DNA from 3 places in the Micromonospora profundi genome. Region 1 is predicted to be linked to each of the others. Evidence: riboswitches for the same ligand, from Rfam matches in the RefSeq annotation. Region 1 holds a riboswitch; each other region holds the start of a gene.

Region 1 (3,267 bases):
TGGGGTGGCGAAGCCGGACGGGTTGCTTGTCGTCGCGCCCGACGCCGAGGTGGCGTTCCTGCACCCGCTGCCAGTGGAGCGACTCTGGGGCGTCGGCCCGGTCACCGCCGCGAAGTTGCGGGAGCGCCGGATCCGTACCGTCGGCGAGGTCGCCCGGCTCGGCGAGGCGGCGTTGGTGTCCCTGCTCGGCGCGGGCACCGGCCGGCACCTGCACGCCCTGGCGCACAACCGTGACCCGCGGGCGGTGCAGGTCGGCCGGCGGCGCGGCTCGATTGGCGCGCAGCACGCGCTGAGCCGCACCCCGCACGCGGCCACGGAGCTGGACGCCATCCTGGCGGGCCTTGTCGACCGGGTCACCCGGCGGATGCGGGCGGCTGGCCGGTCCGGGCGCACGGTGCTGCTGCGGCTGCGCTTCGGCGACTACACCCGGGCAACCCGCTCGCACACAGTGCGCAAGGCGACCGCGGACACCACGCCCCTGCTCGCCGCCGCGCGGGCGCTGCTGCGTACGGCGCTGCCGGAGATCGACAGGCGGGGCGTCACGCTGATCGGGGTGTCGGTGGGCAACCTCGACGACAACCCTGTGCAACCGGAGTTGCCGTTCGACGCCGTCCCCGGGGCGGACCTGGACGCCGCCGTGGACGCGGTCCGGGACCGGTTCGGGTCGACGGCGTTGACCCGCGCGGTGCTGTTGGGCCGGGATTCGGGTGTCGAAATGCCTCTTCTGCCGGACTGATCCGCCTGGTGGCGGCGGATATCACAGCAGCTGGAGGGTTTAGCGACGGCATGATCGGAGACGTTGTGACGATCAGCCTTGAGGGGGGACCACCATGTCCGACGACAGCAGCAACCGCGCGAGCCGGCGTGCCGAGCGTCCGCACGACGTGACCGACCCGCTGCTGTGGCAGCTGGCGCTCGACGTGCTCGACGCCCACGAGCCGACCGAGGACGGCGTCTGCGGCAACCTGCTCTGCGCCGGGGAACCGTACCCATGCGCGGCGCGCGGGAACGCTGAACAGTCGCTGCGGCTCGCCCGAGGCGGGGCCGAGACACCGCCGACGGCCGCCCCGCAGTGGGACGGCCACGACGAGACACCGGACAACTGGTCCACCCAGGAGTCCTTCCACCCGCGGCGGACCCGGTCCGGCGAAGCGGTCTCGGCGTCGCGGGCTTCGGCCGCCTGACGCCTCCGCCACGACAGCGACACGCCAGCGGGCGCCCGACCGGAATCCGATCGGGCGCCCGCTGTGTCGTACGTCAGAGGCTGAGCCGCTGCCCGGGGAAGATCAGGCCCGGGTCGGCGCCGACGACCTGCCGGTTGCGCTCGTAGAGGGCCTGCCAGCCGCCGTCCTGCCGGTGGCTCTGCGCGATCTCCGACAGGGTGTCGCCCGACTTCACCACGTAGATGTCGCCGCTGGCCGCCGGGGCGGTGCGCTTGTTACTGCGGGTCGCCGGCTGCTCACCGCGCGACGACCGCTGGGCGGGCTTGTCGGCCTTCGGAGTGGACTTCGACTTGGCGGTCGACTTCGACTTCGTGGTGGGCTTCGTCGAGGACTTCGTGTCCGAGCCGCCCGACGCCCCGGCCTTCTTGCCGCAGGTCGGCCACGCGCCGATGCCCTGCCCCTTGAGCACCTTCTCGGCGATGGTGATCTGCTCGCTGCGGCTCGCCAGGTCGGCGCGGGCGGCGTACTTCTTGCCGCCGTAGCCGGCCCAGGTGCTCTGCGAGAACTGCAACCCGCCGTAGTAGCCGTTGCCGGTGTTGATCTTCCAGTTGCCACCGGACTCGCACTTGGCGATGGCGTCCCAGTTGACGGCGGCCTGGGCCGGGGCGGCCGGGCCGAAGAGCGCCACGGCACCGGTGACCGCGCCGACGGCCAGGGTGCCGACGGCGATACGGCGGGTGCTGACCCGTCGATGACGGGGGGTGTAGACAGACGTCATGAGTGTGCTTCCTCCACGCCGGCGAGGTGAGCTGTCGGGTTCGGGCCGAGGAGCCCGGCCGCGCGATGGCGGCTTCACCCCGAGGTGACGATGCACCGAGGAACGTTTGGGTCCCCCGCTCCTGCCCGGGTGACTGGGTTCCGACGACCGGGGGCAGGATTTGGCGTTACCGGTCGTGGCGTCCGCGATGGCGGACCCGACCGACGTTAGGCACGGCCGGCATCGATCGCCCAACCCCTGTGAAGTTCTTCACCGGGGCACGCTGAGCGGCGCGCTCAGCGGTTGCGGGCGGCGTTCAGCTGTGCAGCGACCATGATGGACCGCTTCCGATCAGGTCTGCCGCTCCCCGGCCGGTGGAGCCCGACAACGCGGGGCACCACCGGCCGGGGCACCTGCCTACAGGGTGCGGGCCAGCCGGTCGGCGAGCGTACGGGTGAAGCGGGCCGGGTCGGCCAGGTCGCCGCCCTCGGCGAGCACCGCCAGGCCGTACAGCAGCTCGGCGGTTTCGGTGAGGGTCTCGGCGGAATCGCCCTGCTCGTGGGCCTTGCGCAGCGCGGCTACCAGAGGATGACCGGGATTGATCTCCAGGATGCGCTTCGTCGACGGGATCTCGTGCCCCATCGCCCGGTACATCTTCTCCAGTGTCGGCGTGAGGTCGTGCGCGTCACCCACCACACAGGCCGGTGAGGTGGTGAGCCGCGACGACAGGCGGACCTCCCGGACGCTGTCGGCAAGGGTCGTGCCGAGCCAGTCCACGAGCGCCGCGAACTCCTGCCGCTGCTGCTCGCGCTCGGACTCGGCCTGCTGCTTCTCCTCGTCGGTGTCCAGGTCGACCTCGCCCTTGGCGATCGAGCGCAGCGGCCGGCCGTCGTACGTGCCGACCCGCTCCACCCACACCTCGTCGACAGGGTCGGTGAGCAGCAGCACCTCGTGGCCCTTGGCCCGGAACGCCTCCAGGTGCGGGGAGTTCTCGATGGTGGCCCGGGAGTCGCCGGTGGCGTACCAGATGTCGCTCTGGCCGTCCTTCATCCGGGAGACGTAGCCGGCCAGGTCGGTGAGCTCGGCCGGGTCGTGGGTGGAGGCCACCGACAGGATCTCCAGCAGGGTGTCGCGGTTGTCGGTGTCGTCGATGAGCCCTTCCTTGACGACAGTGCCGAACTCCTTCCAGAAGGTCTGGTAGCGCTCGGCGTGGTTGGCCTTGAGGTCCTTGACTGTGGCGAGGACCTTCTTGACCAGGCGGCGGCGGACGATCTGGATCTGGCGGTCCTGCTGGAGGATCTCCCGGGAGATGTTCAGCGACAGGTCGTGGGCGTCGACCACTCCCTT
Region 2 (3,267 bases), 2.0 Mb from region 1:
CCCTGGCCCGGACGCTCGTGCGGCTTCCCATCGCAACGCTCTCCCACCGAGGTGCCGACCATGGAGACCGTCGTCTTCTACGAGTTCCTGACCGAGGTGCCGCAGGCCGCCGCCATCTGGTCGGCCCTGCTCCTGCTGACACTGACAGTGCTCGCCGTCCTGGTCGCCCGTCCGGAGCGGGACGGGTCGGCCGCCGAGCGGGACGGGGAGGCCGCCGAGCCGGCGCCCACCGCCCGTGAGGCCGCCGTCGCCGAGGCCGCCGACCTGCGCCGGTACGCCGAGGAGGTGGCCGTCGCCGCGGCCCGCGCGGCGCAGACCGCCCGCCGACGGCGTGCGGCCTGGCTGACTGCTCAGGAGCAGGTGGAGCAGACCTGGGCGCGGTACGACGAGGCGGACGCCGTGGCCCGCCGGTTCGCCGGCGCCGGGGCGCTGCCCACCCCGCGAACCCCGCGCACCCCCGCCGAGTACGCCATCCGGGAGCGCTACCTGCACCGGGCGGCGATGGCCGCGTACTGGCGGGGGGACCTGACCATGCGGCAGCTCGGCGACGTGTTCGGCCACCGGCACGGCTGGGATCCACGACGGCACCCGGTGGAGCAGGAGGTGCTGATCAGCCGGGCGGCCCGGGAGACGCGGCGGGCCGACTACGAGGCTGCCGCCGGACGGGAACGGGCGGCCTGGCGCGACGCCGAGCTGGCGGCGTCTGCGGCGCGCGCCCTGGCCGAGGAGGCGTACGCGGCGGCGGCCCGGTTGCGGCCGACCCGGGTGGCGGCCCGCCGCACCGTCCGTGTCGCGGCTCTGCCGGCGGCGGCGGCGCGGTGGCGCCCGGCGCGGGTGGGGTGAAACGCGCCGATTATTCGGTGAGCCCGGTCACACGCGCGGGAAATCGGGCGGCTGGCGCGTTCGGCCGGATTGTTCCCGCAGATCCGGCGGCATTGTCGACGACGTGTCCGCTTGTCGACCTACGGTGCCTCCGTAACCGCTCGTCCCATCGAGTCACGTCAGCGGCAAGACGCCCGGAAATTGTCGCCCCGTTCAAGGTTTACGCAGGTGAGCGAGGCTTGGCAGGGCTCTGGGCGGCCAGTAGGGTTCGTCCCGTCCGGTGCGGTAATCGATCGCGAATGGCGACGCCGCACCGACCCGCTCAATCGTGATCAACGAACCGGGGACCCACAAGTACGTCCGGGGTGAATCCGCGAGCCACGGCCCGCGGTAGGGCGATCTTCCCGCCCGAATCCGTCAGCTAACCCGGTAGGCGGTGTCGGAAGGAGTTCCATCCCCATGCAGCACCCGCACACCCCTCGGCTATTCCTCCGCCTTCACGGCGTCGCGGTACCCACGCTTGCCCTCCTCGTGGCGGTGAGCTGACCCCCAGGGTCACCGCATTTCCCGCCCGGCCGCGCCGGGCGTTTCCCTGAGCGGTTCCACCATCCGCGGACCACGGTCCGCGCGCTGGCGCGTGCCCGGATACCGGCTGCCCCCGGTGTGCCGCTCTCCCCCTGAACCGTGGAGGACCCGTGAAGCACACCCTGCAGCGTCAGCTGCGTCGCCTCGCCACCGAACGCCCGTACCAGATCGCCGTCGCCTCCGCCGCGGCCCTCGCCATCGCGACCACCACCGGCGCCCTGGTGGCCGGTGCCGACGAAGCCCCCGTCGGCCAGCACACCGCGTCGACAGTCGCCGAGATGCGCAGCGACACCGCCGCCTCCCGCGGCGACGCCCGGGACGCGGACCCCTCGGCCAGCGCCGCCCCGACCAGCGCCAGCCCGAGCAGCGCCGCCCCCTCCGCAAGCGCCGCATCGCCGGCGGCCAAGGCCAGCAGCGACCCGGACCTGACCGCCAAGAAGGCAGCGCCGAAGCCGCCCGCGACAAAGGTGCTCGACTTCCGCTACCAGGCGCAGAACACCTACTACAACTGCGGCCCGGCGGCCGTCCGCAACGCACTCAGCGCCACCGGCATCAACCGCACCCAGGACCAGTTGGGCGCCGAGCTGGGCACCACCGAGATGGGCACCAACTCGGCCCTGGACACCACACGGGTGCTCAACGCCGAGGTGAAGGGCTCCCCGTACCGGACCCGGACGTTCGCCGGCTCGCCCAGCCCGGCCCAGATGGACCGCCTCCAGGCTGACGTCGTCACCGCGATCACCGACGGCCGTGGCGTGGTGGCCAACGTGGCCGGGGACGCCGTCGACACCAACGGCGGCTGGCACTCCTTCGGCGGCGGGCACTACGTCGCGGTGGTCGGCTACAAGGACGACGGCCGTACCGTGCGGATCGCCGACTCGGCGAACGCGGCCTACGGCGAGTACTGGATGACCACGATCAACCTCGCCAACTGGATCGCCACTCGGGGCTACTCCGCCTGACCCAGGCGTGAGGCCCACCAGACGCCGCGGGCGCCGTCTCCCACGAGGGGCCGGCGCTCGCGGCGTCTTCGTCGACGCCGGGCCAGGGCGGCGACGGCTCTCGTCGTGGGCTGTGAACCGTGGGAGACTGCGGCCGTGCTGGATGAATCGGGTGGTCACGCCGACCGTAGGCCGGTCCTGCTTCTGCTGCACGGCATGGGGGCTACCGGTGACGTCTGGCTGCCCTGGGCGCCACTGCTGGAGCAGCACTGGCCCGGCAGGTGGCTGGCACCCGACCTCGCCGGCCACGGCTGGTCGGCGCCGCTGCCGACGTACTCCTTCGAAGGTTTCGCCAACCGCATCGCCCAGGCCCTGGCGCCCGGCGACCGCATCGTGGTCCTCGGGCACTCGCTGGGTGGGGTCGTCGGCCTGGCGCTGGCCGCCCGCGCCGCCGGAACGCCCGTGGACGCCGTGGTGGGACTCGGCATCAAGGCCGTCTGGACGCCGGACGAGCTGACCCGCGCCGCCGACGTAGCGGCCCGCCCGGTCAGTTGGTTCGCCAGCCGGTCCGAGGCGGCCCGTCGCTACCTGCGGGTCGCGGGGCTTGCCGGCCTGGTCCCGCCGGACCACCCGATGGTGGACGCCGGCCTGCGCCAGATCGACGGCCGGTGGCGCCTCGCGATGGACACTGGCGCGTTCGCCGTCGGGGAGCCCGATCTCGCCGCGCTCCTGGCCGCGACCGACGTGCCGGTGGTGCTGGCGCGCGGCGAGCACGACACGATGGTCACCGACGCGCAGCTCAAGGAGTACGGGGTGCCGGTCGCCACGCTGCCCGGGCTCGGGCACAACGCGCACGTGGAGGACCCGGCGGCCGTGCTGGCGCTGCTGGACGCCTACCGCTGACGCTCGGCACGCCTCT
Region 3 (3,267 bases), 3.5 Mb from region 1:
GCGCGGTGGTCGACGCGGTGCTGCCCAGCCTGCGGCGCGCCACGACCGAGGGTGTGGACGACATCGACGGCATCGTCGACATCCACATCGCGCAGACTGTCGAGACGCTGCTCGGACAGTCGCCGGTACTGGCCGAGGCGGTGGAGCAGGGCCGTTGCGCGGTGGTGGGAATGTCGTACCGCCTGGCCATCGGTGGGGTGCGTCCGGTGACCGCCGTGCCGGTCGGCGCCGCGACCCTCGACGTGCCGAGCGTCCAGGACGGCCCGGCCGCGACCGCCGCCGCCTGACAGGACCCGGACCGCCGACCCGCCACGTGCGACGAGGGCCGCCCCGCGTGCTGCGGGGCGGCCCTCGTCTGCGGTACGTGCCGTCAGAGCAGTGACATGTGGACGTGGTCGGTGTGGTTCGACGGTCCGCTGTACGAGCTCCACCCGGTCGCCGGGAACCAGATCTGCCGGTTCCAGATCACGTAGTAGATGCCGAGTCGGTCGGCGTTGCGGATGAGGAACGCGGCGACGTTGTTGCCGTACTTGCGGGTGTCCTCGTTGTGCCACGGGGAGAAGCCGCTCTTCTGAAGCGACCAGTCGCAGGCGCGGCCCTTCGGGTGCTCCCACGGCCCGCCGGGGCGGTAGCAGCCGACGAACCGGGTGAAGCCGGCCCGCCTGACCTCCTTGTAGGCGTGCAGGGTGCGTGGTGTGACGCAGCCGGAGGTGGTCGGGTCGTCCTCGCTGCACGACTGCGGCTTCCAGTCGCCGTCGGCGGTGCGACCCGGGCCGATCCTCGCGACCGGCGAGGTGGCGTCCACGAGACCGCCTGTGAAGCCCTTGCCGCCGACGAGGGAGAGCGCCTTGTCCGCCTCGCTCTTGCGCTTGGCCATCAGGGCTGTCTGCTTCTGCTGCTCGCGGACCTCCGTGTCGAGGGCCAGCTTGGCCTGCTCGGCGCGGGACTTGACCGCGTTGACCTCGGCGAGCTTCTTCTCGTTGACCATGTTGAGCTCGTCGAGCGCCGCGGCCCGCTTGACGAAGGTGTCGGGGGCGGTGCTGTCCAGCAGCATCGCCATCGCGCCGACGCGGCCGGTGCGGTACGACTGGGCGGCGATCTGCGCGACCTGCGGTTCCAACGCGTCCAGGTCGGCCCTGGCCCGCTCGACCTCGATCGCCAACTCCAGCTGTCGCTTCTTGGATTTGTCCAGCTTGGACTTTGCCGCGGAGTAGTCGCGGTTGGCCTGCTCGATGACGTCGTTGAGCAGCTTCGGCTCGCCGTCCTCCTCGTGCCCGGACGGGGTGGGGGTCGTGGGGGCGGCATGGGCCGGTACGGGCCCGGCGAGCACGGTCAGTGCGGCGATCACGGCCACCACAGGTGTCAACCAGCGGCGTAGGGGTGCCGTCACAATGTTCCCTTCCGTCGACCGCCGACCGGGTTAGCTGACGGGTTCGGGACGGAAGTGGCCCCTACCGCTGGCGCGGATTCACCCCAGGTACCTGGGTCCCCGGCTCGCCGGTTGGCGATTGGGCGGTGGCACCGCAGGCGCCGCTTCGCGCCTTCATCGGTAACCGGCAGCGAGGTTACCCGAGAGTCGGCCGGGTGAGCTACGCCTGGATGCCCACCAAAAGCGTCATATCGCCATGGCGTTGAGTGACCAGTGCTGCTGTCGTCGGGGCGAGGGCCCGATCTGGTCACGCTGAGGAGTGTCACCATGCCGTCTTCGTGCTCCTGTCCGGCTCTGGCCACTGGTCGGTGGCGGTGGATGGGGGTGGGGTGTGCTCGGGGTCGGGCCGGCCCGCGCGTGGACGGCTGAGGGCGGCCAGTACGTCGGCTCGCTCCGGTCGCGGCCGGGGCGCGTCGCCGGTCGGGGTCGACCCGGCGGCGGTCACCAGGGCGGCCAGCCCGGTGGTAAGCGGTACGGCGGCGATCAGGCCGAGCGTGGCGACCGCGCTGCGGACGATCTCCTGCGCCAGGAACTCGCTTGTCAGGATCTGTGTGATGGGTCGTGTGTCGGCGGTGAGCAGGAGCAGCAGCGGCAGCGAGGCGCCCGCGTACGCCAGGACGATGGTGTTGACCGTGGAGGCGATGTGGGCGCGTCCGACCCGCGTGGCCGCCCGGTAGAGCTGCAACCGGCTCAGCCCCGGGTTGGCGTTCGCCAGCTCGGTGACGGTGGCGGCCTGGGTGACAGTCACGTCGTCGAGTACGCCGAGTGAGCCGATGATGATTCCGGCGAGCAGCAGGCCGTGCAGGTCCACGTCGGCCTGGAACATCGACAGTGTGGTGGCGTCCTCGCTGCCGAAGCCGGTCAGGTTGGTGGCGGCCGTGGCGATGGTGGCGAGCACGCCGGTGAGGATCAGGCTCCCCAGGGTGCCGAGGACCGCGACCGAGGTCTGTGCGGTGACCCCGTGGGTCAGATAGAGCACCACGAACATGATGAGCGCGGCGCCGACCACCGCCACCAGCAGCGGTGACCCACCGGCGGCGATGCCCGGCAGCACGAAGGTGAGCAGGATGGCGAAGCTGGCCGCCAGCCCCGCCAGCGCGGCGAGGCCCCGCCACCGGCCGAACGCGACGATCGCGGCGGCGAAGACCACCGCCAGCCACAGCAGCGGCGTTCCCCGCTGGTGCTCGGCGATGTTCCAACTGCTGGCGGCGGGATCGGTCGGGTCGGTCAGCTCGACCATTATGACGTCGTCGCCGACCTCGACCCGGGGTGCGCCCGGCCCGGCGGGAATCGGGGTCTGGACCTGCTGGCCGGCGTTCGGCCCGTCCTCGACGCGGACGTCCACCGTGCCGCAGGGTCCGGCCGACGGGCCGCCCTCGGGTGTCGGCGCCGGCGGGCAGGGTTCGGTAACCACCCGGGTCACGGTGCCGTGGTACCGCGGCACGTCCGCCCCGCCATCGGTCTGCGGCGACCCGTCCCGTGGCCAGAGCACCACCGCCGCGAGGACGGTGGCCACGAAGAGCGGCACCACCGTCGCGACGAGGATCCGTCGCACCCGCGGCGGGGCGGGTGGCGCGGAATGGCTGTGGTCGGAACCCAATGCGAGACTCCCAACGATCCGGTGCGAAGTACGTGTCAGCGGAGCGGTCGGTTCACCGTCGACGGGGGAAACGCCGCGGGAAGCGCGCCGGATCGTCGCCCGGCGATCGTCCGATCACGGACGGTCAACGTCCGGCCCGGTCGACGGGAAGCGACGCCACGACATGGTGGCGTCGCAGCCTGACTGCGTGGCGGCGTATGGAGGCTCATCCTGGGAGATGCTATCCAGCCCGTATCGG

What was found. A riboswitch is a leader RNA that binds a small molecule or an ion and turns the genes downstream of it on or off. The one in region 1 is predicted to bind cyclic di-AMP.
Region 2: another riboswitch for cyclic di-AMP. It lies ahead of F4558_RS17030 (C39 family peptidase); the one in region 1 lies ahead of F4558_RS08220 (LysM peptidoglycan-binding domain-containing protein).
Region 3: another riboswitch for cyclic di-AMP. It lies ahead of F4558_RS24035 (coiled-coil domain-containing protein); the one in region 1 lies ahead of F4558_RS08220 (LysM peptidoglycan-binding domain-containing protein).

The regions. Positions count from the first base shown of each region.
Region 1 is NZ_JAATJK010000001.1:1,914,418-1,917,684, reverse strand. It holds gene dinB (DNA polymerase IV) at 1-736, shown strand, start outside; gene F4558_RS08225 (hypothetical protein) at 831-1,184, shown strand; gene F4558_RS08220 (LysM peptidoglycan-binding domain-containing protein) at 1,258-1,941, opposite strand; cyclic di-AMP (ydaO/yuaA leader) riboswitch at 1,944-2,117, opposite strand; gene htpG (molecular chaperone HtpG) at 2,338-3,267, opposite strand, start outside.
Region 2 is NZ_JAATJK010000001.1:3,894,179-3,897,445, reverse strand. It holds gene F4558_RS17035 (hypothetical protein) at 61-843, shown strand; cyclic di-AMP (ydaO/yuaA leader) riboswitch at 1,132-1,273, shown strand; gene F4558_RS17030 (C39 family peptidase) at 1,518-2,369, shown strand; gene F4558_RS17025 (alpha/beta fold hydrolase) at 2,505-3,251, shown strand.
Region 3 is NZ_JAATJK010000001.1:5,426,274-5,429,540, reverse strand. It holds gene F4558_RS24040 (carbonic anhydrase) at 1-287, shown strand, start outside; gene F4558_RS24035 (coiled-coil domain-containing protein) at 371-1,390, opposite strand; cyclic di-AMP (ydaO/yuaA leader) riboswitch at 1,395-1,525, opposite strand; gene F4558_RS24030 (YibE/F family protein) at 1,692-3,029, opposite strand.